One region of the Paenibacillus sp. P32E genome, then DNA from elsewhere that is predicted to be linked to it. Evidence: riboswitches for the same ligand, from Rfam matches in the RefSeq annotation. Region 1 holds a riboswitch; each other region holds the start of a gene.
What was found. A riboswitch is a leader RNA that binds a small molecule or an ion and turns the genes downstream of it on or off. The one in region 1 is predicted to bind cyclic di-AMP.

Region 1 (8,051 bases):
ATGGGAACAGAGAACTAAGTTACTTTAGTTCACCTAACCATATGACGCTTGCTCAAGCACGTGAGAATTTTGTTGAATTTGGTGGTGTGAAACAATCCTCGCTAAAATATCTTGAATCGGATAGATTTGAGAAGTTCAGTAAATAAAAGGTGGTTGTTCTGGGCCTTGAGGGATAAAACCTTCAAGGCCTTTCACTTACCCCCACCCAGTGCCGAATGAATCGGGCGGCTAAGACAAGATGAACTTATCGCTCACTGGATAGGATTATAGCAGAGCACTACAAAAATTACTTAACGGCGGAAATCTAAGTGCACAAGATAAGGTGGCGGCACAAGCAATTTATGATGATATGCAGAAGGCATTATTAGGAAAGTAGTAAGAGGTGAAAACAGTTGGAGTATGAAAACTTAATCGAACGTTTATTGGCTGACGTACCACAAATTAGACCACATTATGAAGAAGAGATTGAATGGCTTGAAGAGGATTTACCCCATGTTATTTTTGGTATGGTGGTCACTCCATTTATAATCAAGTCTATTGAAACTCAAAAAGAAATAAGTAATCTCTATAGCTTCCTTGAAGAGATGGCTGTAGCTGATGATAAGGTTCACGAAGTATTGGTTGTATCAGTTCTAGAATCATTAATAACTGATAGAGATATTATCGATACAGCCAAATCTCATATGGGTAAATTAACGAAAACACTATGTGAGACAACAGAAACAGCATACGGATATTAATGTTATAGGCCTTGAGGGGCGATACCCCTCAAGGTCTTTCTTATACCCCCACCCAGTGCCGAATGAATTGGGCGGCTAAGAAGAAATGCTCACTATCCCCGTATGAGATTTTCTCAAGACCCCTGTACGCACAATTCCTTTCAGTGCTTGTATTTATTCCTCTATAATTTACCAAGACCCTTGGGAGCAATCATCAAGGTCTTGATTGATCGGACCCAATGCCCAATGAATCGGTGGCTGACAAACTTACAAAGTTTTGAAAAACATACCGTATAGAAAACACCAGTCTCCGGCATTCGTTATCTGTTCATCTGGCGGAATCATGCCGTATGGTGTACCTTAGTAAGTAAGGAGTGGTAATGTTGATGAAAAAAAGACAAACGCCCTTGATGGTAGCGGCTTCGATCCTGTTGATTATCCTCAGCAGCCTGATTGATTCAGAAGGTTCAACCTGGCTGGGTGCGCTACAGACGTTATTACTGGGTATCGGATTATTAGGGTGCTGCATGGCATTCTTGAGATTCGCCAAGGGCGGCAAAGGCACAAAAGACAAGAATAGCAAAAAAGGCAAAAAATAATAAAAACGGAATAGAAGCCGAGGCTGGTTGCCACGGCTTTTTTGCGGCTTAAGAAATTATTTAAGTCTAAAACTATGGATAACTCCGATTGAAAAGTGAGAGGGATAAACGGAAGAAATGAAGTGATTCAATAGATGGTAAAGCCAGAGGGAGCAATAAGAAGTGGGTGTCATTACCGTGATTCATAGGGTTGGCCGTGATTTGAAGTTTAACCCGCTTAAGTACCTTTGAATTGAGCGCAGGCAGGGAAATTGGCGGAATGAGAGGTAGAAAAGGAAATACCTCTGGTCGCGCCATAAACGGGCTAGCGGGCGGAATGAGAGGTAGAAAAGGAAATACCTCTGGTCGCGCCATAAACGGGCTAGCGGGCGGAATGAGAGGTAGAAATACCTCTGGTCGCGCCATAATCAGGCTAGCGGGCAGAATGAGAGGTAGAAATACCTCTGGTCGCGCCATAAACAGGCTAGTGGGCGGAATGAGAGGTAGAAATACCTCTGGTTGCGCCATAAACAGGCTAGCGGGCGGAATGAGAGGTAGAAATACCTCTGGTCGCGCCATAACCGGGCTAGCGGGCAGAATGAGAGGTAGAAATACCTCTGGTCGCGCCATAACCGGGCTAGCGGGCAGAATGAGAGGTAGAAATACCTCTCATTCTGGACGGTACCTTAAGCGATACTCTGTACCGCTGCTTCAGTAGTATAGGCTCCCTGTACAGGACTGCAAATCCGTTTTGGCCTGCAGTGCTGTTCACTTTTAGCCGGCAGATAAACTGGAATTCGGCAGTGCAGCTTCATGTGCTGCCAGTAGTTCACGTATTTGCCGGAGCTGCGCCTTAAGCTCTGGCATGCTTTTCATGAGGATCGGACTGATCTCCGCCAAAGGGAGCCGCAAGCCATACCGGAGCGCATGCACAAGCTGGTCCTCCCAGGAGAGACAAGCTGTACTGCTGGCCTTACGGCCTTGTGCAATCCGGAAGCAATGCCGGATGCATTCGCGGTAGGCCAGAAGAGAGAAGCTCTGCGGGTCGCAGCCCTTTCGGAGATAAGGTATATACAGCTCTGTGAAGCTCTTCACGGCAGCCTCCTCCGCTTCAGAACCCTGTCCCAGCAGCAACCTGCAGAGCGTAAAGATATTTCCGCTATACTTCTCAACATATTCCGCAAATTCGGATGCGGAAACCGACATGCGCGATTCCATTCCTGTATTCCTCCCCGGATTAGATATACTACTTTTCACCTAGCCCCGGCCGCTCTCCCGGCGAAACTCCGATACCTCACTAATTTCCGCAAAAAAGCCGCAGCAGAGGAGAACCTCTGCTGCGGCTTCGGTACAGGCTTAAATAAACCTGGCGCTTAAGCTTGGCGGGTTAAGATCTCTCTCTATACGCTTACGAGGTTAGCTGTCGGATTCGGACGGTGAGAGTCGCCCTACCTTGTGAGACCGCACTTCTGCAGTCTCCTTAGGATTCACCCCAATAAGGCCTTGTGGCCCGGTGGTTCCCCCGTTTCCCGTGTGCCGGGAATTCAGCGTTCATGTAATTTTTCATGAATTACTTTCAAAACGAATCATACTGCTTCGGGGAGGTCTTTGTAAAAAAGGAAAAGGGAGTTGCTGCGCCAATTTCACGTTGAAATCGAATAATTCGAAGGAAATAAACAGATAAAACCATATATCTTACTGCATATCGGCCCATTATCTCATTGGCACGCCTGTTTTTATTTCTGCCTCAAAATACGGGTCATTCCTTAGGCAAGACAAAAAGGGTATTCAGGGGCAAACAGCTCCCGGATACCCTTTTGTTCAAGTTAAACCAATGAATCCGTACGCGGCATTCTCCTGCCAGCGTTCCGGCATATTTATTTCGTAGCTGCGATAAGCTCCTTCAGCTCGGGCAGATTGAACCCTTTGACGACATGTGCCCCGGCTACTGTAACAGGAACGCCCATGAAGCCCAGCTTCTCAACTTCTTCCTGATAAACCGTGCTGGTCATTACATCCCGTACCTCAAAAGGAATGTCCTGCTCCTTCATCAGCTGTTTCACCTGATTGCAGTCACTACAGTTGGCTGTAGAATAAATGATTACAGGTTGGCTCATTGGCTCACAGCTTCCTTGAGGGCATCGCGGGTGATTTTCCAGTGGGAGGTGTTCCACCGGACTTCACCATCTTCCAGCAGGAAGATTTGCGGGGACTCATGCTTGATGCCGAAATCTTCGGCAATCTGGTTGGAGACCGGACGGTCTTCAATCACATGAACCACAGCAGCGGGGGTTCCGGAGCTCTGGACATAAGCCTGGAATTCTTCATTCGCCTTGGCGCTGATCGGGCAGGTGGTACTGTGCTTGAAGAGCAGTTTTTTACCGGGTTGTGCAATGTATTGATGCAATTCATCAAGACTGTGGATTTGTTGTATGGACATTAGGGGTTCACCCTCCTGGTAGTTTATTTTGCTAACAATTCGGTTGTTAACAATGATATTCCTGATTGTAACATAGTTCAAAATTAAATCAAAAGGAAGAATCAGCAGGGAATGCATTAGCAGAATAGTCCAGCAGAGGACGTTGAATAATGACAATTCCCATGCTAAGGTGTAGGGGATATGGCGATTTATGTATATTGATGTCTGATAAGAGGGAGTGACCCATTCCATGAAAAAGGCTGCTTGTGTTACCGGTGCCGACCGGGGACTCGGGTTTTTCCTTGTGCGTTGGCTTCTGGAGAATAAATATAAGGTTTTTGCCGGGCAGTACCTGGAAGAATCGGAAGCGTTGGAAATACTCAATACAAAATATAAAGAACAGCTAATTCTGGTTCCGATGGATGTCGGCAGCAGCGACAGCGTAAATTGCGCGGCACGAACTATTGCAGGACGCACAGGGCATCTGGATATGATCATCAACAATGCTGGAATTATTGACCGTGCGGATGATGCCACCATGCTGGTAGATATGGATGACACCGCGATGGCACGCATTTATAATGTGAATACGCTTGGCTCTCTGCGGGTGAGCAATTCGCTGATGGGCCTCCTGCTGCAAGGCAAGCAAAAGCTAATTGTGAACATCTCCTCTGAAGCCGGCAGCATCAGCCGCAATCAGCGGATTAACATGTACGGTTATTGTATGTCCAAGGCGGCGCTTAATATGCAGTCCTCTCTGCTGCACAATCATCTGCGGGTCATGGGCGGCCAGGTGATGGTTTTTCATCCGGGTTGGCTCCAGTCCTACATGAACGGTGACAAGAATGAGGCAGCCCCTATTCCCCCTGAAGAATCCGCCCGCAAAATTATGGGAATCGTGCAGGAGCATAAGACGCATATGGGCATGGAACCGGCTTATCTTGATCTGGACGGCAATCCCTGGCCCTGGTAAGAACAACTCTCGCTAAGAGAAAGGCGTAGATAAAAGATGACAGAATGGAAGGCACTGGCGCTGGGAAGCTATACAGAGGTTAAATATCATCCGTTCTCCGGGGTGGACCACGTGTTTGAGGCGTTATTTGCCGGGAAGCTGGACGTGAAATCCACGGAAGATTACTCATTGCTCAGTCCGGACAGCCTATCGGCTTACAAGCTTGTGATAGCGTATACAGAATTTTCGGACAACAAAATAGCTCCTGAACAGAGCGGGGCATTGCTCTCCTATGTAGCTAACGGCGGTGGACTGCTCGTAGTGCACAATGGGATCTCACTGCAGCGTAACCAGGAGCTGGGTGTGATGCTGGGAGCGCATTTCACGCATCATCCGGCCTATACTGAGCTTCAGATGACGGTTCCGGCAACAGGCCATCCGGTCATGCAGGGGATTACCGACTTTGTGATCGAGGACGAGCCGTATTATTTTGACATGCAGCCCTATTTTGAAACGACGGTGCTGGCGGAGTATTTCCACGAGGGGGCCCATCATGCGGCAGCCTGGTGTCATGAGTTCGGGATGGGGCGAGTTGTGTATCTGATGCCGGGCCATCATCTTCCTTCCTTTTCCGTAGAGCCGTTCCGGCAGATGATTACAAGGGGTGGTCTGTGGGCGGCCGGATTACTATAGCCTTTGATCATTTTAACAACATCATATGGATGGATAGTGTAAAAACCAACGGAAGCGTTAGACTGCTGTTGGTTTTTTGGTGTTTGGTTGATTGGCTGCTCCCGGCGATAAAAAGCCTTGACCCTGACACTGGTGTCAGGGTTTATACTAAGAACAGACCATTTCTCATGAACCCCGGGGAGAACAGACCATGAAAATAGGTGAGCTTGCCGCACGGACGGGTGTCAGCATCCGTTCTCTGCGATATTATGAACGTCAGGGCTTGATCACTCCGCTCCGCCAGGCCAATGGATACCGAGAGTATTCTCTCTTGTCCGTGGAGACGGTGGAGACGATCAAACTGTATTTGAATCTGGGCTTATCGACCGAGGAAATCGCCGGTTTCTTGAATTGTGTACTGAAGAAAAAAGAGGCTTTCTGTGCAGAAGTGATGCCGCTGTACCGCAGCAAGCTGGAGGATATTGAGCGTCAGCTCCTGCAGCTGAACCAGATCAAGCAGAATTTGGAGGAACGGATTGCTTCCATACAGCAGGAGCAGCAGGAATCAGAATAACCTGAATAAATTCTTAGACTGATAAGGAGGAGTTAACAATGACTGTTATAAATGCCGGGCACGCCGATACCGTTCGGAGACAGCTGCAGGAAGGTGGAACTGTGCTGGTAGATTACGGAGCGCCATGGTGCGCGCCTTGCCGGGGTCTTCTGCCGGTTCTGGAGGAACTGGATGAAGAGTATGGCAGCAATATCACGATCCTCAAAGTGAATTGCGATGAGCTGCCGGAGCTGGCTGCAGAAGCGGGAGTCATGGGCCTCCCTACCGTGATCGTATACAATGGGGGGCAGCCTATGGAAAAACTGGTAGGACTGCGCCCGAAATCGGCTTATCAGGGCGTGCTGGACAAATTTGCTGCCGCGAATAGCCGGTAAACGCAGGAAAGGCAGGAAGCCGCATAATGCTTGGCTTCCTGCCTTTTTGTTAAAATATAAGAATTTATATGTTTCACGCTATAAATTATCCTTCTATTTCTCGCTGAAACGGATACCATCCTTAAAAGGACGGCGAAGCCGTTTCCACTTGTGGGAAAAATTATAAATGGAACGAAGTGCGGTTATTTCGCATTCAATGGGAACGGTACCACTTCATTATGGTGCAGCGCTTCGAGCACTTCAGCATGGAGTTTGTCCGTGAATTCAGTCCATACCTTAAGGCTGACCCCCAGCTCATCACGACCAATGGATTGGATCACTTCCAGCCATCCCCGTTTATCGTTAATAGTACCGAGCTGCTCCTGGATGTCTTTGTAGATTTCCTCATGGGCGTGAAATTTCTGGTTGAGCGCAAAGGAAGCGGCACCGGCGGTATAACGCAATTCCTTGGCGGCAATCCGCAGCTCATGCAGCGCATCGAAGGCTTCTTTGGATTCGGCCTCAGGACCCTTAAACAGGGTCTTGCAGGCTTTTTTCTTCTGCTCGAAAGCGACCTCAAGCTCACGCATGACAACATTCGCATCTCTTTTGGCCGCCAGTGCCTCGAGATCGCTGCTAAGGAATGCCTCCCACTCGGCGTCCAACGCTTTGCCGCACAGCTTGGGCAGTTTGGTGCTCAGTTTCTTGCGGTACTTCTTCCGCTCGTTCCTCTCGTACTGGATAACAGCCTTGAGCAGCTTGGCCGATTTGGCTTCTCCGGCTTCCTCCGCTTGCTCCCGTCTATCCTTGAAGGATTCAATCAGCACGTCCGCGTCTCTAACCTTGCCGAGTCTTTTTTGCGCCTCTTTGAAGGTACTATACAGATCTGCTGTCACCAGATGCTCCGGATCTAGAATGGACAATAGCGTCAGCAGCTTACGGCAGTTCACTCTGGCCTGATGGGTATCTTCATCGCCGAACTCCTTCAGCGCATCCTTGCTGTAATCACGGAAATTGAGATAGAGCTTGTTCAGCGCCAGCTCCCATTGTCTGGCTTTGCTGATTTGCCGTTCCTTCACGGTTAGCAGGTCAGTCATACGGCATCACTCCTTAATGGTTGTGTATAGCATGAGCTTTGGGGCGGGACGAATGCTCTTCATATACCTTAAGGATAACGCTATCATCCTGCTTTTTCAAATGAAGGTGCTGTCCTGAGCTTCGCTGCTGCACCCCGGATCGGTTACAATGGGAATATTGCCGGTATTGTAAAATAGTACAGGAAGACGGAGTATTCGACGGCAGTCTGCAGGAAGCCAGTAAGTGTGGATGTCTTGATTACGCGAAAGAGGAAAACGATGGTCACCGGGAGGGGTTATGGATGAGCGGAGAATACAAAAAGCAGGGGCAAGGGCAAGAGCGGGTTCAAGCGCAGGAGCAAGCAGTAGAGCAAAGACATATGTACGAGCGAGTGCAGGAGCAGGGGCAGGTCCTGTTCCAGGAGTCTGAGCCTGAGCAGGTGTATCCGTCTGCGGGTTTGCTCCCGCCGGTTATGGCGCTCTTTGAGCACCTGGCGGCAGGGGAATCATCACCGGAAAGCGCAGACTCCGGAAGGATAGCGGATGCAGCAGAAGCCGCGGCGATGCAAGAGCCCGTTGAAGCGGTTGCCGGAGATATGCTGCTCCCGTTCGCGTTCGAGGAGACGCTCTGCAGGGATGTGGGTGCGGGCCTTGTTCCGCCGTCTGTACATCTATGGAGCCATCCCGGCGGAGTGGCATTGGGCCTGC
Region 2 (8,051 bases), on a different contig from region 1:
TACGTATATGGTAACTGTGAATCGGGAGGATGTATCAAGGTTACCATCACCGGGTGGTCCGCCGGCGGACAGTATAACGCCAACAGTGACACCTGGACCTACGAAACAAGAGGTTGATGTATTCAATAGCGGCATTGTTAATGTAATAAACTTAGTTAATGCTTTCGAGTCCAAGGTAGAGGAAGCTAAGAAATCTAATGTTAAGGTTGAACTTGCTGATACGAAAGGGCACTGGGCCGAAAAAACTATCGATACTTTCGTAAAGCTCCATGTGATTGAAGGTTACAACGATGGTACGTTCAAGCCGGATGGTGAGATTACGCGCGCTGAATTTGCAGTGATTCTGAGTCGGGTATTCGATATCAAAAGCGGCAACAATACTGGTGTTGCATTTAAGGACGTTGGCAGTCACTGGGCGAAAGGCGCCATCGAGAAGCTTGCAGAGGCAGGGGTTATCAGCGGCTACGAGGATGTTACGTTCAAGCCAGATAAAACAATCACCCGCGAGGAAATGGTTATCCTTTTGTCCCGCATCTTAAACCTTAACAACGTAACGAAGGACACCACCAAAGGCAATTTCAATGACCTGAAGGGTTCCTATGCAGCAAACGAGATCAAAGCTGAAGCACAAGCTGGTATCATAAACGGCAAAGCAGATGGGAAATTTGATGCTAAGAGCAACGCCACACGCGCAGAAGCTCTGCAGATCATCCTGAATGCGCTGAAGCTCAACCCGCAATTGAAGACGCTGTTGGATTCACTTAACTAATGCCGGTTCTCCGAAAAAAAGGGGCTGGCCCAAAAGTGGATTTTCTATGGCGGAAGGCAGTTCTCTTCATTCTTAAAACCACAAAAAGTGAGCAGAGCAGCGATTCTCCTGTTATTGAAGGATCGCTGCTCTGTTTTTTTGGTCATGGGTGGCTTGCTTTAGCAGATTATGGGTAAGGGAAAGCCATCCTACCTCAAGCGTCACTTTCTCCATACCGCGAAGTAGAAATCGCCGGAAGCCCCGGTTGCAGTTGTCCAAATACACTTTCCGGTTCCGTCATTTGACGCACGGCCAAGCGTAACCTTTCTCACTCCGTAGAATTTCCCGGCTGCTGCCAACACCGTAAGCGCCTAAGGTTTATAGTGCGTGCGGCCTTGGCTTTGGACGATTGGGACAGCTTGCGAGAAATGGAGCAACAGTGAGCAAATCATCGGCCGAATAAGAGTGAAACCAAAGAATGCGCCTTCATTCGCGGAGGGGAGGCGTTTTTGGCTTCTTTTGTCATCCCGGACGTTTTACAATAAATGCCCACAGGCGTAAGATTCAAATCAACAACCGAATGTAAGTTAACTGTTCTCATATGGCTGAATTCCGTAATTGGGAACGGGGGAACCAATGGTGAATGCGGCTTTTGCACAGTCAGCTGCCGCTCACCCGGGGTGAATCCCTGCTGCGTGCTGAAAAGCCGCTGTGGCAGGGTAGGGCAATCTCGCTGCCCGAATCCGTCAGCTAACCCCGTAAGCCTCGAAGAGAGAGGATGAGCGCCATGATCGATTAACCGACCACGGAGAGCCCTGCCGCTTCTGTGGTCTTTTTGTTGTGTGTGCAGGAAGGAAAGGCAGTCTGTACAAGGAACTAGAAATCTCATAACAACGATAATTAGAGACATTAAGGGTTATTTAAAATGCTCTATTATAAATGCTTCAAAGGGGGGATTCTTATCGTTACTGTATTTATCGTGTGCTTCTGGGTTGGACTAATACTCCTCCTCAGCGGCGGATTTCATGGGCATGGCCTGGCGGGTCATCTGCATGCGGGCGGCGGCGATGCCGGTGGACCCGGCTTTGTACCCATACTCCCTCTGATGGTGTTTGTCACAGTCTGGGGCGGTACAGGTTACGTGCTTGCCCGGTTCAGCGAAATGAGGATGCTCGCAGTGGTGCTGATTTGTACCGTGCTCGCTCTGCTTCTGGGCTGTGTGATGTATGCGGTGCTGGCCCGGGTGATGACCCGGTATGACAGCAGCATGAATGAACTGGATTACGAGCAGGCAGGGCAGCTCGGGTACATCAGTATCCCTGCAGCGGATGGGGCGGTCGGGGAAATGAAATATGTACTGCACGGAACCATGCGCTCCATTGGAGTACGGGCAGAATCCGGCCAGCAGCTTGATAAAGGCGACAGGGTTATTATTTTGAAGGTGAACAAAGGAATGGCGGCAGTCACCCTCTTCGAGAGGGATATCGATCAATTATAATTCACGGGGAGTGTCAATCCGAATGGTTATTCTGTATGTAATCGCGGCAATTGTTGTTGTTATTCTGCTGGCCTTGTTCAGTATCGTGAACTCTTATAAAAAGGTTCCGCCCAATCAGGCGATGATTGTGTACGGCCTTGGCGGCAAAAGAGTGGTCCAGGGCGGCGGGACATTCGTCATCCCCGGCTTCCAGAACAATAAGACCATCTCTATGATGTTGATGAGCTTCGACGTCATCCCGGCGCAGGCGATGTTCTCCAAGCAAGGCATCAAGCTCAACCTGGAGGCGGTGGCTCAGATTAAGATAAAAAGCGATCCTACCGCTATTCTGACTGCCAGTGAGCAGTTTATCGACCGGCCGGAGGAAGACCGCGAGACGATTATCCTGCATTCGGTGGAAGGCCATTTGCGCGGCTTAATCGGACAATTAACAGTGGAATCCATTCTCAAGACTCCTGACGAAATCAACAGCAAGATGCGGGAGACCTGCTCGGAAGACCTCGACAAGATGGGACTTGAGGTAGTCAGCTTCACCATTAAGAAAATTACGGATGACAAAGGATATATCGACAATATGGGGGTTCCGGAAATTGAGCGCATCCGGCGGGATGCCAGCATCGCCAAGGCGGAAGCGGAACGCGACATTCAGATCAAGCAAGCCGAGGCGGAGAAAGAATCCTCCATTGCCAAAGCTAATGCGCATCAGGCCACCATTGAAGCAGGAACTGCCGCCCGCGCCAAGGAATCTCAGTTTGAGAAGGAATTGAACATTAAGCAGGCGGACTTTAAGCTGGAGACTGAAGTGAAGAAAGCACAGGCGGATCTTGCATACGAATTACAGCAGAACAAAATCAAGCAGTCGCTGGTTACCGAGCAGGTCAAGATCACGCAGATGGAAGCGGAGGCGAACCGGACCGTCCGGGAAATCGAAGTTGAGCTGAGACAGAAGGAGCTGGAGGCAACGGTGATCAAGCCTGCTGAGGCGGAGAACCAAGCTACGATCATGAGAGCGGAAGCCGCCAAGCAGCGGCAGATTCTTGAGGCGGAAGCAGAGGCAGCCACCACGACCAAACGGGGGCTGGCAACAGCGGAAGCAGAGCTGGCGAAAGGGAGAGCCAACGCAGAAATTGTTCAACTGGCTGGAGCGGCGGAAGCAGGGGCACTGGAGAAGAAAGCCGAAGCGTACAAACAGTTTACGCAAGCCGCACTCACAGTGGAATTCTTAAAAGTTCTGCCAGAGCTGGCTGAAAAAATCGCTTCCCCGCTGGCCAAGGTCGATAAGATTACAGTGATTTCACAGGATGGGGCTTCATCCGGGGTGAATAAAATCACCGGTGATATCGCTAAAATCATGGCCCAGGTTCCTGAATTGACCCAGTCGCTTACCGGCATGAATTTTACAGAGGCGCTCAGCGGGCTGCTTGGCCGGAATAAAGAGCAGTAATTCTATAGCGTTATACCATACTATAATACTTCCTACTGTAGAACAGCAGGGGGTGCCCCACTTAGGGGACATCCCCTTATTTTGCTGCTGCCGAGAGCGTTACCACTCCACAATGTACTATCTCTTCTATGACAGTTATACTAAAACTACTATGTGATTTAGGATGAATAACGGGTGAATAAAGGGAGGATACATGATGATTAGAGCCACACAAGACAATGAATATGTTGAATTGACGAGTCCCACTCAGCTCCCCAAAGCTTCAGGGTTTCTATGGAACGAGAAGATGATGATTCACGTCAATTGCCGCGGATATGCGGTCGCGCAGTTTATGCAGCCAGAGCCTGCCAAGTATTCCTATGCGCCGAATCTGGAAGCGAAGACCTTCATGCAGCCGGAGCAGCCCTACTATGCCCATCATCCCGGCCGGTTTCTCTATGTGAAGGATGAAGAGACGGGTGAGATTTTCTCGGCACCGTATGAGCCGGTTCGTGTTCTGCCGGACCAATACACGTTTGCTGTAGGGAAACACCATATTGTCTGGAAGCTTGAGCATCTTGGCATTGCTGTGGAAATGACGCTCAGCCTGCCCAAAGACGAGGCCATGGAGCTATGGCGGGTGAAGGTGAAGAATCTCTCGGACCGGAAGCGGAAGCTCAGCATCTATCCTTATTTTACAGTGGGCTACATGTCGTGGATGAATCAGTCGGCGGAGTATCATGAAGAGCTGCAGGGGATGGTCTGTTCTGCGATTACCCCATATCAGAAATATCAGGACTATGCGAAGATCAAGCAGCTGAAGGACAAAACCTTTCTCCTTGCCGATCAGCCGCCGCGCGCCTGGGAAGCCAGCCAGGAAGCTTTTGAAGGTGAAGGCGGGATTGGCATGCCATCGGCCGTTCAGCAGGAGGAACTCTCCAAAGGGGATGCCCGTTATGAGATGCCGCTGTGTGTCCTGCAATACAGTCTGGAGCTTACGCCTGGTGAAGACAAGCTCTACCGCTTTATTTTTGGTCCGGCCAAAACAGAAGAGGAGATCGCGCAGATCCGCCAGCAGTATTTCCTGAATGCGGCTTCCGGCAGTGAGGATGGATTTGCTGCGGCGGAGCGGGAATATGCGGGATATATACAGGAGGGCAAAGGCTGCATCGAGATTAAGACGCCTGATCCTGAACTGGACAACTTTGTGAATCACTGGCTGCCCCGGCAAATGTATTATCATGGACAGACCAACCGCCTGACGACAGACCCGCAGACCCGGAACTATCTCCAGGACAATATGGGAATGAGCTATATCAAGCCACAGATGGCAAGAAATGCGTTTCTCACGGCGTTAAGCCAGCAAAATGCAAGCGGTGCCATGCCGGACGGAATCATTCTGCATGAAGCGGCTGAGCTGAAGTACATCAATCAGGTTCCGCATATGGATCATTGTGTCTGGCTGCCCATTTGTCTGAGCACCTATCTGGATGAAACGAATGATTACACCATTCTGGAGGAAGAGGTTGCTTTTGCGGGCGGGGAAGAGACGGCTACCGTATATGAACATATCAACCGGGCGATGTTCTGGCTGATGGAGGCAACGGATGAGCGCGGTTTGAACTATATCGACCAGGGCGACTGGTGTGATCCGATGAACATGGTGGGCTACAAAGGCAAAGGCGTCTCCGGCTGGCTGACCATGGCATCCGCATATGCCTTCATGATCTGGGCGGATATCTGCGGTACTAGCGGACGACCGGAGATGAGCAGGAAGCTCACTGCGGCGGCGGATGAGGCGAATGTGGTCATTAATCAATATCTCTGGGACGGCAACTGGTATGCCCGGGGAATCACCGATGATAATGTGGTATTCGGCATCAGTAAGGATACGGAGGGGCGGATTTTCATTAACCCTCAAGGCTGGGCTCTGCTGTGCGGGGCTGCGGATGCCTCGAAGCAAGAGAAGCTGATGCGTGCGGTCAAGGAGCAGCTGGAAACCCCTTATGGGCTGGAAAAGCTCGCGCCATCCTACACTGCCATGCGTGAGGATGTGGGCAGAGTCACGCAGAAGCATCCGGGAACCGCCGAGAACGGGGCGGTGTATAACCATGCAGCAGCCTTTTATATCTATGCGCTTTACGCCGTGGGTGAACCGGATGATGCCTTCCGCCTGCTGCGCAAAATGATCCCCGGACCAGACCCTGAGGATCTGATCCGACGCGGCCAATTGCCTGTGTTCATCCCCAACTATTATCGGGGGGCTTACCGACAGTTTCCGCGTACCGCCGGACGTTCCAGCCATTTGTTCAATACAGGGACGGTGCCATGGGTATACCGCTGCCTGATTGACGGTCTGTTTGGGGTACAGGGGAATGAGGAGGGAATCCGCATCCATCCTCAGCTTCCAGCATACTGGGAAGAGGCGTCGGTCAAACGGAGCTTTAGAGGGGCCGATCTGCATGTTGCGATGAAACGGGAGGCGGGTGTGACTGCTGTAGAAGTGTATGTAAACGGCAGCCGCATCGAAGATGGCATAATCAAGAATGTGGAAGCTGGCAGGGTATACGACGTTTTGGTGAAGCTGCCACCTCAATAAACCGATATAATAGGGAGCCACAGAAAAACTCCATGAAGGGAATTACCTAAGCTTGAGAACGACCATTACAGCTTTCTTTTCCAGAGCCATACCCTTGTTTCTCATTGCGGCAGCCTACTTTTTGTCTACCCGTACGAATGCCATGTCTGATTCACAGCTGGCGGCGGCGAGTCTTTCTCCGTATGTTATTTTTGGCGTGGGGGCCATATTATCCTGGAAGTTTAACCGTAGCCGGGAATTCTACATTCTGATTATTCTGGCGGTTTGCCTGGCCTCCACAACCTATTTACCGGAAATTCCGGGTATGGCAGTGCGGAAGGAGGATATCTATTCTATTATCTGTCTGGTGATTCCATTGAACATTGCGTTGTTTTCGTTTTTTAAAGAGCGGGGCATCATCAGTTTATGGGGCAGCCTTCGGATCGCTCTGATCTTGGCAGAGTGCCTGTTTCTGTTCTGGCAGATGAAATCAGGGGACAGCAAATGGCTTAATCTATTGAATACAGATGTTGTACCTGTAAATCTTCACGACGTCACTCCCATACCGCAGCTGTCTGTTATTGCATTTGTCGTCACTTTAGCTATTCTGCTAGTCAGGTTAATCGTATACCGGTCCTCATCACAGGAAATTTCATTCATCAGTGTCCTGCTAGCCATGTTTTACGTGCTGGATCAGAGCAGCAGTCCGCTGCTGTATTCGATATTTTTTGCCGTTTCAGGGGTGGTTCTCATTCTTTCGATCATTCAGGATTCGTATTCGATGGCTTTTTCCGATGAGCTTACCGGATTGCCTTCGCGGCGGGCGCTCAAGCAGGACATGATGAAGCTGGGCTTTAACTATACCATTGCGATGCTGGATATTGATTTCTTCAAAAAATTCAATGACACCTATGGACATGATACCGGAGATGAAGTGCTAAAGCTGGTGGCATCCACCTTACAGGACGTTACCGGCGGCGGGAGAGCCTTCCGCTATGGCGGGGAGGAATTCACGATTCTTTTTCCGGGGAAAAACATCAATGATGTGCTCCCCCATCTCGAAGAGCTGCGGGACAAGATATCCAAGCGGGCCTTCACCCTGCGCGCCAAAGGCAGATCCAAAAGCAAATCCAAAAAAAGATCTGCCAGCACAAAAGCCACTAAGCAAATCTACATAACTGTAAGCATCGGGGTTTCTCAGAAGAACGAGAAGTACAAAACCACGGAAAGCGTAATGAAATCAGCGGACACCGCCCTATACCGCGCGAAGAAAAAAGGCAGGAATTGTGTGAGTAAATAGAGGGGGGCAATTACGTCTGGAGTGGCTGGCGGACATCGACGTAAAATTTGGTATAAATATACGATAGAGCCAAATCGGGCTACATTATTTAAGAAAGCGAACAGCGGATAGGCGGATAGCCTCTCATCGCGGTTCGCTTCTTTTAATTATGAAAAAATGTATATTCACAAATGAAAACATCACATAACGTTTACATTAATAATTTAATAGTTCGTGATAGAAACCTATATCCTTTTAACTATTAATGGAATTAAAAATCTAAATAGGAAATGTAATGGGTTTGTAAGGCGATCTAATACATATAATAGAAATAATACAAGGTAAAAAACGGATAAAAAAGATATTGACGTAAGAAAATTTAACATGTAATATAAACCATAATTTATATGGGAAACCTTACCTCCTCAAGTGCTGTTCCTGCAGTTTATTGACCTTCGGTCTATTCTGGGGATAGCGACTGAAGGGGTAAGAGATTCCTTGTAAGGTATTGTTACATACCTTGAA
Region 3 (6,988 bases), on a different contig from region 1:
TAGATCCGCTGGCATGATCCATGAACAAGTATCCTGCACCCGATGCGATGGTGGATATCACAAGAACGCCGAGCCATAATAAGACGATCTTACCCCTACTGTAATTGTCCTGCTTAAGCCCTGACGTACTGGACAAGCCTTCAGGAATATTGCTGATGAAGATAGCAACAACCAGCAGCATGCTGACCCCTTGACCGGAGATCAGACTGGCACCGATCATAATCGATTCCGGAATAGCATCCAGCACTGTTCCCGCAAAAATAGCCATACCACCTCCCTGCGCCTTCGTATTGCTGCTGTCTCTGACGGATCGTTTACGTCCTGCACCGCCTTTGTGCGAGATATACCAGTCAAATAGTGTAAACACCACTGCACCGGCTGTGAATCCGATAATGGCCGGGATAAGCCCCCCTTCATTGGCCGAATCATCCAGCAGTTCATACGCCGCCGCACCAATGAGTACCCCCGTACCGAAAGCCATAATGAATCCAATCAACTTGTTCGGGATCGGCAGATATAACGCCAGCAGCGCTCCAAGTAGCACAGCAGAGCCGGAAATGGCCCCCCATAACAGAGCACTCCACAATAGATTCACCTTCCTTAACTAAAATAGCTCAGATATAAATAGAAGTGCCTGATAGTAATTTACACTAGAAAAGAATATTACAATCATCTGCAGGTCCGGTAGTGAATTTATTAACGTCATGAATTATTAAAGTAATTAAATTATATTCCATTATCCAACTAAAAGCAGTATTCAGAAGACTGGATTCAATTTCGAAGAAAAGGGTAACTTAATTTCTATAATCTTCTTGATAAGGATGGGATCAACTGATGGATCAAAGTGTACAGAAATTAATGGATTGGCTGACCGCCCAAGGGGGCGAAACCCTGGTGATTGACAAACAGGAGATGAAAGACCTGGACACCGTCCACTTCAATCTGGAAACCGTGGATTATCGTGATGCCGAAGATGTTATTGATGAATATCTGGACAGTGCACTGATTCTGCGTGGCACAGGCAACACATTGAACAGGGATGGCGAGCTTGTACCACTGCCCCAGCTGAATTACGAGATTGCTGTCAGCGGGCTTCAACTGGATACAGTTCATGACGGTCAGGTTGAACTGCGGACAGACAGAGCCAAATATTCCATCTCCAAAAGCTGAATACACCCATTCTCAGGCAACAATGCTCCATACAAAAAAACAGGACGCGGTATATGAACTGCGTCCTGTAATATGTTACTCTTCTCCAATAATCTTAACTTCCGTCTCCAGCTCTATTCCGAACTTATCCTTAACCGCAGACTGAACATGATGAATCAAACCAATATAATCCTTGGCCGTGGCATGATTGGTATTCACAATGAATCCAGCATGCTTGCGCGACACTTCGGCTCCCCCGATTCTTATTCCCTGAAGTCCGCTCTCTTGAATCAACTGTCCGGCGAACCTTCCTGGAGGGCGCTTGAAGACACTTCCGCATGATGGGTATTCCAGCGGCTGCTTGGATTCACGCTGGTGCGTCAAATCATCCATGGCCGCCTTGATACTCACAGGATCACCTGGCTGCAATGCAAATCGGGCCTCCAGCACGATGAATTCGCCGCTGGCAAAGACACTTTTGCGGTAACCCCATTCCAGTTCGTCACCTTGGAGTGTCACTAGCCGTCCCGCTTTGCTGATGGCAAGTGCACTTTGCAGCACATCCTTGACCTCACCGCCGTAGGCACCAGCATTCATATATAGAGCTCCGCCTACAGTTCCCGGAATTCCGCAGGCGAACTCTAGGCCTGTAAGTTTCTTCTCTAAGGCAAATCTGGATACTTCGATGATCTTTGCACCGCACTGGGCATAGAGCAGATTGTCCCTTAGTCCCATTTCGGTTAAGTCAGCTGTATGCAGGACAATCCCGCGGATCCCGCCGTCACGGATAATAACATTCGATCCGTTACCCAGAACGGTCAACGGGATTTCATTTACACGGGCATATGTAACAATGGACTGAAGTTCCTCGTACGTCGCAGGTGCTGCCAGAATATCAGCCTGCCCCCCCATACGTGTGAACACATAACTCTCCAGCGTCTCACGCTGCTTCACCATGCCCGTCGGAACCAGCTGCTGCAGATCCTCATATATTTTGCTGATATTCATGTTCTTTGCTCCTTTGACTCTATAAAAATAATGTCCCTTGATTCACTATAAGAGCGAGCCCCGTTATTTATATGCAATTAAGGAAGGTGGGATTTAACCAGGGCAACCACAACTTTAACAACGAACAGGCTCCCTTGTCAATGACGGGAGCCTGTGGCCAGCTGCATATATAATCATTATGAGTCACATTTCACGTTTATAACCTGACCTTGTGCGAAGGCTGGTTCTTAAGGAATTCACACCGCTTTGTATGCTGCCAATTCATAAGGCAGACAGAGTGGCACTCCTGTCCGTGGATCAGGGATAATATCCGCTTCAATCCCGAATACTTCACGCAGTACACTTGGCGTCATTACCTCAGCCGGTGCCCCTTCACTAATCACATTTCCGGATTTGATTGCTACCATATGCTGGGCATAACGGGAGGCATGATTCAAATCATGCACCACCATAATTATGGTGCGTCCTTCTTCCTGATTAAGCTTCTGCAGCAGTTGTAGAACCTCCAGCTGGTGAGCCATATCAAGAAAAGTTGTCGGCTCGTCCAGGAAAAGAATATCGGTCTGTTGCGCCAGAGCCATTGCAATCCAAGCCCGCTGGCGTTGTCCTCCGGATAGACGGTCAATTGGGCGGTCGTGGAACTCTTCCATACCCGTTACCGAGATCGCATTTGCGATAATGCTGCGGTCCTCAGAAGTAAGCGTACCAAAGCCCTTCTGATGTGGATAACGCCCATAGCTCACCAGCTCAGATACCGTAAGTCCGTCTGGTGCAGTGGGATTCTGCGGCAGGATCGCCAGTTGCCGGGCTACTTCTTTGGTAGACAGGTTATGAATCGACTTGCCGTCCAACATCACGCTGCCGCTCTTAGGCTTCATGATACGTGCCATCGTCTTGAGAATGGTAGATTTCCCTGAGCCGTTTGCCCCTACTAGCGCAGTGATTTTCCCTGTTGGAAGAGACAGGTTCAGTCCTTTGACAATCAATGCCTCCGCATACCCAATACTTAACTGATCTGTGTTCAATCGATCCGACATTATCTTCACTCCCTAAAGTTTTATGGTTTCACAGGGATCTCTTCTCTCAGGTAGAGCAAATTAGCACCGTAGATTTATAAAATCCTGTATATGTAGAATCTAATTGCTTCAGAGGGTTGTATATCTTCGCCGCGCCTCATTAAATGATATTGATTCTCATTCTCTATGTCAATATAAATATTTTCTTTTTGCAGTACCCGTTCTTCTTCACAGATGCTCTGTTAAGTTTTCCAGAGAAATTTCCCATGTCTCACTGCAATACTCTACTTTATGAATACTAGTATAAGATGCCGGAAATGCCTTCCTGCTTTTGTTCGTCCATTCTAATCCTTTCAGAATATGATAGATTATGAAATAGATTGCCATAAAAATCTCCCCTTGAACTGTTCTGATTATTCCTAATAATACCATGAAAAAAGGCAGCTCCCGAAGTATCCGGAAACTGCCGTGCTATGAAGTACATCTTATTTGTGCAAATGATAAGGCACTGTTGCTACTACGATATCTTTTTGATTCATCAGATAAGAACGGATGAACAAGCTGGTCTGATTATGCAGAACCGCCTGCCACCAATGCTTGGTAACGAACTGTGGAATAAGTACTGTAATATGATCGGTTGAAGCGGTCTTCCACTCGACTGTTTCAATAAATTTGACCAGTGGGCGCAGAATGCTGCGGTAGCGGGAACGTAGAACAATCAAGCGTACTCCCGGATTCCATTCCTCCCACTTTTGTTCCATTTTGTTAATTTCTTCTTCATCGAACCCAACATAGACGGCCACCACATTATCCGTTAAGGACTTGGCATAGCTGATCGAATGCAGTACGGCTCGTGTCACACCCGAGACAGGAACAACCACAGTGCTTCCTTTGATGCAGGGTTTATCCGTTGCCGGACAAATACGCAGCTGATCGGCGGTATTGAGGTAATGGTGGTGTATACGGTGGAATACGAACATTACAACGGGCAGGAAGATAAAAGCCATCCAGACACTGGAGAACTTCGTAATAATGAAGATCAGAGTAATCGTCAGAGTAGTTAGCATCCCCACCGTATTCACGGTAAATTTATTCTGCCAGCCTTTAGGTTTGGTTTTATACCAGTGCACCATCATCCCAAGCTGGGACAGCGTAAACGGAATAAATACACCCACCGCGTACAAAGGAATCAGACTTTCTGTATTTCCATGAAAAGCAGCCACAAGCAGGGCTGATAATACACCTAGAAAGATAATACCATTTGAGAAGCCCAGGCGGTCACCGCGGACCATAAATGCATGGGGCAAGTACTTGTCTTTGGCGAACATAAACGCCAGCAGCGGGAAAGCGGAATAAGCTGTATTGGCTGCCAGGAACAGAATCACAGCTGTAATCCCTTGTATGAAAAAGTACAAACCGCCACGTCCAAAAGTAGATTCAGCAATTTGGGATACAACCGTGGCTTTGGTATCCGGTGTAATTCCGTACCAGTAGGCAAGCAGTGTGATTCCGGTAAACATACTTCCCAGGATAATTCCCATCAACATCAAAGTCTTCGCTGCATTTTTCTCCGCAGGCGCCTTGAAGTTTGGAATGGCGTTCGATACAGCCTCTACCCCTGTCAGAGCTGAACAGCCGGAGCTGAAAGCCTTAAGCAGTAAAAACAAACTTACATTCGATACCGCTGCCCCAATCTCAGGGACATTAGCATGGGCTCCGCCAGTAGCATATTTGAATACCCCTGCAATGATCAACACGAAGATCGATACCACGAATAAATACACGGGAATTGCAATGAAAGATGCAGATTCCGTAACGCCCCGCAGATTGACAATAGTCAAGAGCAGAATAACGGTTACGGCGATTAACACACTATGATTATGAAGATTTGGAAAAGCGGATGTGATCGCATCCGTACCCGCTGATGCACTAACCGCTACGGTCAGAATATAATCTACCAGGAGCGATCCGCCAGCAAGGAGTCCGGTAGGAACCCCGAGGTTGCTCTTGGCTACGATATACGCGCCTCCGCCCTGCGGATAAGCAAAGATGGTCTGACGATAGGATAAAATCAAAATAGCCAGCAAGCCCAATACGGCTAATGCGATTGGCAATGAGTACCAGATGGCTGTGAAGCCTGCGGCCACCAGTACAATCAGAATTTGTTCCGTTCCGTAGGCTACAGACGATAGCGCATCAGAAGACAGGACAGCCAGTGCTTTCACCTTGGATAACTTTTCATGATCTAGTTCGTTCGACTTCATCGGACGCCCGATCAATAGTCGTTTTACCTTGCTTACCATTGTAATAACAGTTCCTCTCTTTGCTTACGTTGAAACGGTAATACCGTGCGCTGTTTTCATTGGTGGATTTCATAAATGCAGGCACAAAAATAAGCATACGGAAATGATCCGCATGCTTACGCATCGTCATTATCCCACCATTGCTTACGAGGTTAGCTGGCGGATTCGGGCTGTGGTAGCCCTACGGTTGCAGCCCTTCCGGACCGTTCCCGATTCACCCCTTTGGCGCTTAGGCCAATGTTGGTTCCCCCGTTTTTCCATACGGAAAATTCAGCGCATATTCAACTTCTCACAAGGTCTAATGATAGTCTACAATACGTCTTCCGTAAAGCGGTGAAAAAAATGAAAAAAGAATGAAAAAACATCCAATTTACGCAAAACCAAGATGAGAGATAACGCGATCTTTCATTCTCTGCGATTATCCCGTCATCACGTGTTTTTTCAGGGTTTTGAACCTCATTTGTGTCTGAAATTTCAGGAATGATTTGTGCTCTAAATTCTGCAGTGGCTTCAGCTACTCTACTGTGTCCTCTTTACGTCCGGTCCAGAGCAAAATCGTGATAAGAGCAAAGGCGATCAGCGCAAGCAGTGGAATCGTAATGAACCCAAAAAAATTCAGATAATCTTTATTGCAGGGCACGCCAATTGTACACGGGAGCACCTTGCTGAGTGCGGGAATCTTCTGCTCGGCATAATGATAAATAGAAATGCTGCCCCCAATAAGGCTTAATGGAAGTACATAGGGAATAATTTTTTTGTCATTCCGGTATGTAGCTACTCCCAGGAGAATCAGCTGCGGATACATGAAGATACGCTGGAACCAGCATAGCTTGCAAGGCTCATATTTCAGCACTTCACTTAGGTATAAGCTTCCCGCTACTGCAATAACAGACACAAACCAGGCCAGATAGAGACAGTGGCGTCTGCAGAACGTAGAGAACTTCATCACTCGGCCTTCACTGCTTCGGACGCGGACTTAATCTGTGCCTTAATGGCTTCCATTTTGAATGGCTCATCTACTTTGTGTCCATTGATAAATACAGTAGGCGTGGAAGTAACTCCTGAAGCCTTGGCAAGACTGATATCACTTTGCAGCTCACTCTTATAGGTCTTCTCCTTGATATCCTTACGCAACAGATCCAAATCGATAGGCAGCTTTTCTTTCTCAGCCAGGCTCACCAGGAACTCCTCTGTAGCCCATTCTGCGTTTTCATCCCCTTGATTGGCATAAATCGCATCGTAATACGTCCAGAAAGCATCACTGTTCTGATGGTATACAGACAGGGCTGCCAGGGAAGCTGTCTCAGAATCCGGACCGATAAAGGCCATATTTACGAAGTATATAGCAGCCTTATCCTGATTCACATATTCCTGAGCCAGCTGTGGCTTGATGACACCTGCAAAATTGGAGCACGCCGGACATTTGAAATCACCGAATTCAACGATTTTAACGGGTGCATCTGCTTTACCTAGTCTTGGCAGTTCACTGTAATTGAAGTCAACCGCTTTGCC
Region 4 (8,051 bases), on a different contig from region 1:
GAATGAAGAACGGAGTGAAGATTGAAGTGAGAATTAATAAGTTCATCAGTGAGACAGGATTCTGCTCACGGCGTGAAGCAGACAAGCTGGTGGAAGGCGGTAGAGTTAGCATCAACGGAGAGCGTGCTGTGCTTGGCAGTCAGGCTGGGCAGGGAGATGAGGTGCGGATAGATGGTAAACTGCTTGAAACGGGCAGTAAGGTCGTCTACATTGCACTGAATAAGCCGGTGGGCATTACTTCTACGACTGAAGCGCATATTCAAGGGAATATTGTCGACTTTGTCGGACATCATGAGCGTATATTCCCCATCGGACGGCTTGATAAAGATTCTGAAGGATTAATTCTGCTGACCAATGATGGAGATATCGTGAATAAAATATTACGGGCCGAGGGTAAACATGAGAAGGAATATATCGTGACTGTTGATCGGCCCCTTACCCCATCCTTCATTACCGGAATGTCGAGCGGAGTCAAAATACTGGGCAGCCGGACGCTTCCCTGTGAAGTAACGCGAATCAGTGAGCGGGTCTTTCGGATTATTCTTACGGAAGGCAAGAACCGGCAAATCCGCAGAATGTGTTCTGCTTTTGGGTACGAGGTACGGCACCTACAGCGCATCCGTGTGATGAATATCCGCCTCGGTACCCTGCAAACCGGAGAATGGCGTGAGCTCTCTGCCCAAGAGAAGCAGGAACTGGGTACCATGCTGAACTATAAGCTGCAGTAACGGCGGTTATTGGACATAGAATCAACAATAAAGAGCTGTTCTGAAGGTCTTATCCAGACCTTTCGGAACAGCTCTTGTTGAATATATAAGATTCTATTTTCCGGTAGCAGCAGGATCTATAGTCTGCGCCCCATCCAGATACTTCCGGAGTATGGAGACCTCTACGCGGCGGTTCTTTGCCCGGCCTTCAGCCGTTGAGTTGTCAGCGATCGGATGATATTCTCCATATCCGATGGGACTGAACTTAACCGGGTCCAGATAGGGATTTAACAGCAGGATCTTCATGAATTGTAGCGCACGGGCTACACTGAGATCCCAGTTGGAAGGATACTCACTGTTGGAGATTGGGATATTATCCGTATGGCCCTCTACCAGTACGTCGTAATCAGGAAATTGCTGTAGCATCGTAGAAATGGATTTCGCCAGCTGACGGGAATCATCCTTTACCACGGCTTGTCCGGAAGAGAACAAAGCATTGTCGCTAATGGTGATGGTTAACTGTGATTGATTCAGCTTGGTGCTGAGCAAATCAGTCAAACCATTATTCTTGATATACTGATCGAATTGCTTCTTCAGCTTCTCAAGCTCCTCTTGCTCTTTTTGTTTCAATTTGGCAATTTCATCCTTGCCGGTATTAGGGGCAATGACATTGTTCATTTTTTCTTCTTTACCCTGATCCATTTGAGTATTTGTAGGAGCGTCGGACTTATATTCCAGAACTCCGGACCCGCCGTTAAATACGGATTTGAAGGCTTGGGCCATTTGTTCAAATTTCTGGGCATCCGTAGCACTCATTGCGTACATAGCGAGGAAAAGGGCAACCAGGAGGGTCATCAGATCGGAATAGGGCAATAGCCAGGATTCATCGGCATGCTCTTCGTGCTCCTCATGTCTAGTCTTTTTGCTCACTCGAAGCCCCCTCCTTATTAGCTAGTTTTTCGCGTTCAGAAGGCGTAAGGAAGACGGAAAGCTTCTGATTGATGGCGATGGTAGATACCCCGGACTGGATAGATAGAAGCCCTTCTACCATCATTAGCCTGATCTCAATTTCACCTTTGGAGAGCCGCTTCAGCTTGGTCGCAATCGGATGCCATAGTACATAACCTGTAAAGATACCGACTATGGTGGCAATGAAGGCACCCCCGATGGCGTGAGCCAGTTTTTCGACTGCGCTCATATCCGAAAGTGCGGCAATCAGCCCGATAACGGCCCCGAGCACGCCCAGCGTTGGTGCGTACATACCTGCTTGTGAGAAAATCAGTGCTCCGGCTTTATGCCGATCCTCTGTAGCGTGGATATCTTCCATTAATACATCACGGACAAATTCCTGATCATTGCCGTCGATAATCATCCGCATGCCGTTTCGAAGGAAGTTGTCTTCAATTTCGTCCACCTTGGATTCCAGGGCGAGTAAGCCTTCACGACGGGTAATGGAGGCCCATTCCATGAACATGGTAATCAATTCCGATTTGCTGACCATCTTCTTTTTAACAAATATTAGCTTGAATAATGACGGGATTTTCTTCATTTCCGAGAGCGGGAAAGCTATAAATAAAGATGCGGCTGTACCTAATAAGATAATTACGTAAGCAGCGGGTGCTGCCAAGGCAGTTAACGGTGCACCTTTAAGAAACATCCCCCATACTATTGTAACCAGACCAAAAATCAAACCGATTATTGTTGAAATTTCCATTTATGCACCTCGTCCATGAGAATTAAGATATGATCTGACTATACCGCGTGTATCATCCATGACCAGCGGTGTGACACTCTGCGTCTGACCAATAACGTATATTCTTATTTATCGACAGCATTCCCTTTTTTGTGAAGTCATTTTTTCGGCTATAATGAGTAAGGCAGGTTATTATTCATCTATGGAGAAAACGGAGTGATTGACGTGGGTGTGAAGCATGGAAGAGATTACAGTGATATTCTGAGTGAACTGACAGAAGCGGTAGGAAGAATTTCTGACGGGTATGTATTTTTTGAGATGGAACCCGATGAATGGCAGGAGCTCCCGCAGGAATCGAAGACGGAGGTATGGGAAGCACTCGCTGAGGATTTGTTCTACGCCTTGGGCAATGAACCGGTGATCGAGGTTGGCAGCGGCGTTGTAATCTACGATAAAGAAACACACCGGATAAATATTTTACTGGGCGAAGAGGATCTGGCTTCAGTCCTCCTGGTCTAAAAAACAGACAACCTTAAGGCGGCCGGTTTGCCCGCAGCCTGTGCCACGTGGTAAAATTGATGGAGCAGAGTACTATTTGCCAGGGTTTGCGAATACAATAAACCGAAAAATAGCCATCATCCTGGCGCATCCCTTGGACTTTTATAAGCTGAGGGATGTTTTGTTTAAGGCATCAGGTATCATCGAATGGAGAAGAGCAATAAGCTGTTAATTTAGTAAGGGAGGAAGAACATTGCAATTTACGGAGGAAGAGCTGCGGGAGCAGGTGAGTAAGCTGGAAGGATGGAAGCTGGAACCGAGTACCCTGGTGCGCAAATACATGTTCAACGAATATATGAAAGGCATTGCCTTTGTGGATGAGGTTGCAGCCATATCGGAAGCATTCGAGCATCATCCGCATATTACGGTTGATTATAAAACTGTTGTCCTGCGTCTGTCTACCCTTGGGGAGGATGGCCTTACAGCACTCGATATCCGGCAGGCCCATGAATTTAATGAGGCTTTTGAGAAGAACCGTTAAGAATCTATCTCATATGAGGCCGATCAGATTGGAAATTCATAACCCTTATATAAAAGAATGCCCGGTACAGGATCAATATGATCCGTGCACGGGCATTTTGTGTTCCATATGATGAGATAAGAAGTAAGGTTATTTCTTCTCCGCAAGCCACATCGCTACATTCGCGATCTCCTCAGGCGCCAGCTTATCCTTGAAAGAAGGCATCTGTCCGCGGCCTTTGGTGACAATGGTGAAAATCTCTCCGGCGTCATGCTTGCCGCCTTCCTGCTGGAGGCTAGGGCCTACGCCGCCCTGAAGCTGGTCACCATGGCAGGTGATGCAATTCGCCTTCTTTACTGTGGCCTCAGCGCTCGCCGCATCCATCTGCACTTCCGGCATCGTTGGTTTGTTCTCCTCGGCGACTTCGGCTTTGCCGGGCAAGGTGAACATTAAGATTACCGCAAAGGCACAGGCGGCAAAAAACAAACCGCTCATGATCCATTTCTGCATCTGCATCCGTCCCCTCCATGTAAGCTGCTTCCTACATTATACAAGAAGGTAAAGCGTTATCATAGCGTTTGTGACAAAAAAACGAATGATTTGTGCTATTTATCATAGACCATACAATAAAATAGCTTATCGCCCGTTGGAGTCCGGCGTTCATATGTATCCGTAATCGTAAAACCACTTTTTTGATAAGCACGAATGGCTCTCTGGTTCCAGGTAAGCACCTCCAGATCTATCTCGCGCTCCGGATATCGTGCCAGGGCTGCCTTGACGATGGCGCTCATGAACAGATGGCCCATGCCTTGCCCGCATAGATCAGGCCGCATACCAATTCCGAGCCGAACTACACCTTCCATCGGGAATAGCTGTGCAAAGCCACAGAGGAACCCTTGGCTGTTTACCACCGAGACGTATTGCTCACCCCGCAGCCGGGGATCGCCGAACTCAATGTCCAGAGCCTGCATTTGCTCCCAGGACATCCAGCCATAAATGTTGTACGGGGGTTTGTATACCCATTCACAAATTTCTGCAGCGTGATTAACTTCCATGGGGACAACGTAAAAAGTTACCGGAGAACTAATCATCCGCCATCCGCCTCCCTTCAGAACAAAACGTTATATCATAATTATATACAAAACGGTTCCATTTCGACGCATAAACAATATATTTTAGAAAATTACAAAAATCGCGGTTTTTTATGTTTTGCAAATAACGAGAAGGGTAAATAATTTTTATAAAGACAAAAAAACAAGCCCCCTCCAAGATTTCGGCAAAAATCCTGGATAAGAGCCTGTTCGGTTATAAAAATTACTGCTTATTGCACATCGTCATTATCTTGGGAATCGGAAGCTACCGCTTGAAAAGCATCTGTGCTCATGATTCGTTTGGCGCCAACGTAGCGGTTGACGTAGTAGCTGTCACCCAGCGAGCTGATGGTTACACCACGCTTGGAAGAAGCGTGTGCGAACTTGCCTTCACCGACATAAATGCCGACATGAGATACCCCTTTACCGGTTGTATTGAAGAATACGAGATCTCCCGGTCTAATGTTATCGCGGGATACGGCAGTGCCCATCTGGTACTGGGAACCGGACTGGTGAGGAAGGTTAATTCCTATCTTATCAAACACATACATGGTAAATCCGGAGCAATCAAACCCGTTAGTCGAAATTCCGCCCGATACGTATTTAGTGCCGACGGCTTTGTCGATAACCTGATCCATTTTAGAGTCTGCGAAAGCGCTTCCTGCTCCGATGGTAAGAATGATCGAAAAGCTGAGTAGTGCTGCTGCTAGCTTCTTCTTCAAAAGTAAATACCCCTTCCAAATGCCTACGAGGTTAGCTTAAGGGTTCGGTTGAAGGTCCCCTATGACCCCTCTGTAAATAGGAGGTCAATTCACCCAAAATCGGTTCCCCCGTTTCCCTAATTGAATAAGGAACTCGGCACCACTGTTGATTAGATTAGCTTACGGATCAAAACAATGACAAAACCTTTGTAAATCAGGTTTGAATAATTACAAAAATGTTACTATCAACTCACTGCGATAATTGTAACAAAGACAGAAGCACTTGGCAATCACTTAAAGCATATTAATACATATTTTTTGAGCCTTTTAAGAGAAAAGGGCTTGATTTACGCGAGTTCTTTACGCCGTAAGTCAGCTGCATGGAAGATCTTAATGGGGTTTTTATCAAAAAGGTGTTTCGAAACTCTAAAAAGTGTGTAAAAGGGAGAATAAGGAAAAGGGAAAACCCGGAAAATGATTACGGCAATAATCAGCTCCGGGCTCGTATAAATTACATTTAGTTGTAAAGGTGTAATGTGAGGGGATCAAGCTTCAATTAATCGTAGGCAACAGTTTTGTAGGCTGTAGTGCTCATCACTCGTTTAGCGCCAACGTAGCGGTTGGCCCAGTAAGCTTGACTCAGCGAAGTTATGGTTACACCGCGTGAGCTGGAAGATTGTGCGAATCTGCCTCCACCGACATAAATGCCGACATGGGAAACTCCCGACCCAAAGGTATTGAAGAATACCAGGTCACCTGAACGCAGGTTGTTCCGTGATACGGAAGTTCCAACGCTGAATTGAGCCTTGGACGTGCGCGGCAGGGTAAGCCCGACATTTTTAAAAACATACGAGGTAAAGCCGGAGCAATCGAAGCCGCTTGTGCTAGTGCCTCCGAATTTATAGGTGGTTCCGATGGTTTTTGCGATAACGGTATCCATCTTGGAATCGGCGAAAGCGCTACCAGCTCCGATTGTGAATACCATCACTAGTGCAAGTGCGGCTGCGGTACATTTCTTCTTAAAATTCTGACTTCTCAAAAGATGTACTCCTTCCAAGGCCTGCGAGGTTAGCTTAAGGATTCGGTAGAAGGTTCCCCTATGACCCCTCTAAAGCGAGGTCAATTCACCCAAAATATGGTTCCCCCGCTTCCCGGTGCAGGGAATTTGGCGTTTTATGCACCAGAAGAGCGACGTGTCGACAATTAGTAAACGCTTGGAATGTTAATGTGATTGAATGTGTTGCATCTTAGAGATTACAAATTTGTTACTAGTAGTACAGGCACCATTGTACCAGAGGATTTACAGTTTTGCAAATACTCTTATTCACTTTGTAATTCAAAAAAGAGTCCCGCTCCCTCAAGGAGCAGCGACTCTTTTATTATGCCGGCTGAGCGGCTTAATTATTGTGGAAATGATTTACTGGACCAAAGGTGGTATTGAGCGGCGATTCCCCACATTTTGAACAGTGTATTGGGAAGGGGGGAGAACTGCCGAAGCAGAAGTGCCGGCATCCCCGGACAAAAGATCGATGCCGCTCCGCAAGCAAGCATCATGATCAAACTCCCTGCTCCCATCACAAAAGATAATCCCGCAGAAGGAAGGATCACCTTCAGACACACCAAGAGAGAAGAGAAAGTGCCTGTACCACCCGTATACCCGAACTGCATGTACAGCAGTACTTTTCGGATGAAGAACAGATATAGCAGCCAGGCCAGAATGTAAGGCACCAGTTTCAGCAATAGCTTATAATCCAGAATTCCGCTTAACAGCAGTCTGTACATTTTGGGAAGAAGCCAATACAGCGGCAGGGCTGTAAGCACCCATTCTGCAAGACTGAACAGCATCACCGGAAGCCCATACAGACGCATACCCGGAAAAAAGAACATCCCGCGCTCCCCCTTACGCTCCTGATGGAGCTCATGGAGCAGTCCTGCGCGGATGAATGGGGAGAGCAGCAGTCTGAATGCGCTTAGCGCCAGCAGCATCCAAAGCCAGTGCTGAACACCGGAATCGGAACCCAGTGCGAGCTGGCCCTCCACATAATACAGCAGCCTGCCTATCCCGCTGCCGCCCGCATCCTGATCGGGATAACGCAGCAGTACCGGGACTACGGCGCTTTTAACGAACTTGTACATGAAATAGCCCCAGAACAGCCGGTAGATAAACAACAGAATCAGTATATAAAATTGCTCTTTCATGCTGTGCCAGCCGCGGGATATCGATCTTTTCACAATCCTTCACCTCACCAGACAAGAGTTCCGAGCAGATTTTCAATCAGGTTGGTCATGCTAAGCGTCCATCGTGAGAGCGTGTCAGGTTCCAGTTCCGCGAGTCTGAAATTATTCAGATGCTTATTCTCCAGCAGGATGGAGTGCTCGGGATCAATCTCTGCCGATATCAGCGGCGCTTTGTAGGACAGCTGAAAGGTAGTTTGCTTGTCTTTTCCATTCCAATACCGTTGAACGGTATATCCATCCGAAAAGGTGAACTTTACTGGCACATCCCCATACTGACTGCCTTTGTTGCTCACGGCGACTGATGAATCATAGCGAAGGCTATCTATATCGCTCCCTTTGTGAAAGGTGTTGATAATGTTATCTATGGCAAAATCAGGAGCGCCGCCACTGTAAACATATTGATCGAAATACGCCTGCCACGATTTTTTGGTTACTTTTTCTACGGTCTTTTGAAAATCAGCTGTGGTAGGATGCTGGAAACGGTATTTGCGGGCATAGGCGGCCATGATGGCATCCATCGTTTTGGTTCCCACTTGCTGCTCAATGTCTTTGAGGACCAGTTTGCCCCGGATGTATACGTTACGAGTATAGGCATCATCTCCG

Region 2: it holds a riboswitch for cyclic di-AMP, as region 1 does, so the genes downstream of both, A3848_RS07635 (NfeD family membrane protein) here and A3848_RS20890 (hypothetical protein) in region 1, are expected to answer to the same signal.
Region 3: it holds a riboswitch for cyclic di-AMP, as region 1 does, so the genes downstream of both, A3848_RS08275 (APC family permease) here and A3848_RS20890 (hypothetical protein) in region 1, are expected to answer to the same signal.
Region 4: it holds a riboswitch for cyclic di-AMP, as region 1 does, so the genes downstream of both, A3848_RS21840 (C40 family peptidase) here and A3848_RS20890 (hypothetical protein) in region 1, are expected to answer to the same signal.

What each region holds. Positions count from the first base shown of each region.
Region 1 is NZ_LVYY01000024.1:240,501-248,551, forward strand. Features, by position in the region: gene A3848_RS20875 (CPCC family cysteine-rich protein) at 1-146, shown strand, start outside; gene A3848_RS20880 (DUF7674 family protein) at 393-740, shown strand; gene A3848_RS20885 (hypothetical protein) at 1,106-1,318, shown strand; gene A3848_RS20890 (hypothetical protein) at 2,072-2,515, opposite strand; cyclic di-AMP (ydaO/yuaA leader) riboswitch at 2,687-2,857, opposite strand; gene A3848_RS20895 (glutaredoxin family protein) at 3,175-3,414, opposite strand; gene ytxJ (bacillithiol system redox-active protein YtxJ) at 3,411-3,737, opposite strand; gene A3848_RS20905 (SDR family NAD(P)-dependent oxidoreductase) at 3,967-4,689, shown strand; gene A3848_RS20910 (ThuA domain-containing protein) at 4,726-5,361, shown strand; gene A3848_RS20920 (MerR family transcriptional regulator) at 5,552-5,914, shown strand; gene A3848_RS20925 (thioredoxin family protein) at 5,953-6,288, shown strand; gene A3848_RS20930 (CHAD domain-containing protein) at 6,471-7,364, opposite strand; gene A3848_RS20935 (lipoate--protein ligase family protein) at 7,646-8,051, shown strand, end outside.
Region 2 is NZ_LVYY01000006.1:159,182-167,232, forward strand. Features, by position in the region: gene A3848_RS32820 (InlB B-repeat-containing protein) at 1-769, shown strand, start outside; partial or broken gene A3848_RS33545 (transposase) at 881-1,099, opposite strand; cyclic di-AMP (ydaO/yuaA leader) riboswitch at 1,342-1,528, shown strand; gene A3848_RS07635 (NfeD family membrane protein) at 1,674-2,246, shown strand; gene A3848_RS07640 (flotillin family protein) at 2,269-3,690, shown strand; gene A3848_RS07645 (GH36-type glycosyl hydrolase domain-containing protein) at 3,887-6,268, shown strand; gene A3848_RS07650 (GGDEF domain-containing protein) at 6,321-7,547, shown strand.
Region 3 is NZ_LVYY01000007.1:86,180-93,167, forward strand. Features, by position in the region: gene A3848_RS08255 (ZIP family metal transporter) at 1-586, opposite strand, end outside; gene ymzB (protein YmzB) at 835-1,170, shown strand; gene murB (UDP-N-acetylmuramate dehydrogenase) at 1,246-2,157, opposite strand; gene A3848_RS08270 (ABC transporter ATP-binding protein) at 2,394-3,194, opposite strand; gene A3848_RS08275 (APC family permease) at 3,659-5,476, opposite strand; cyclic di-AMP (ydaO/yuaA leader) riboswitch at 5,603-5,762, opposite strand; gene A3848_RS08280 (disulfide oxidoreductase) at 5,991-6,422, opposite strand; gene A3848_RS08285 (DsbA family protein) at 6,422-6,988, opposite strand, start outside.
Region 4 is NZ_LVYY01000026.1:12,642-20,692, forward strand. Features, by position in the region: gene A3848_RS21800 (ATP-binding protein) at 1-25, shown strand, start outside; gene rluF (23S rRNA pseudouridine(2604) synthase RluF) at 27-728, shown strand; gene motB (flagellar motor protein MotB) at 822-1,637, opposite strand; gene motA (flagellar motor stator protein MotA) at 1,621-2,421, opposite strand; gene A3848_RS21820 (hypothetical protein) at 2,626-2,919, shown strand; gene A3848_RS21825 (4a-hydroxytetrahydrobiopterin dehydratase) at 3,152-3,439, shown strand; gene A3848_RS21830 (c-type cytochrome) at 3,569-3,928, opposite strand; gene A3848_RS21835 (GNAT family N-acetyltransferase) at 4,024-4,509, opposite strand; gene A3848_RS21840 (C40 family peptidase) at 4,740-5,231, opposite strand; cyclic di-AMP (ydaO/yuaA leader) riboswitch at 5,237-5,380, opposite strand; gene A3848_RS21845 (C40 family peptidase) at 5,767-6,195, opposite strand; cyclic di-AMP (ydaO/yuaA leader) riboswitch at 6,253-6,391, opposite strand; gene A3848_RS21850 (hypothetical protein) at 6,612-7,409, opposite strand; gene A3848_RS21855 (M1 family metallopeptidase) at 7,454-8,051, opposite strand, start outside.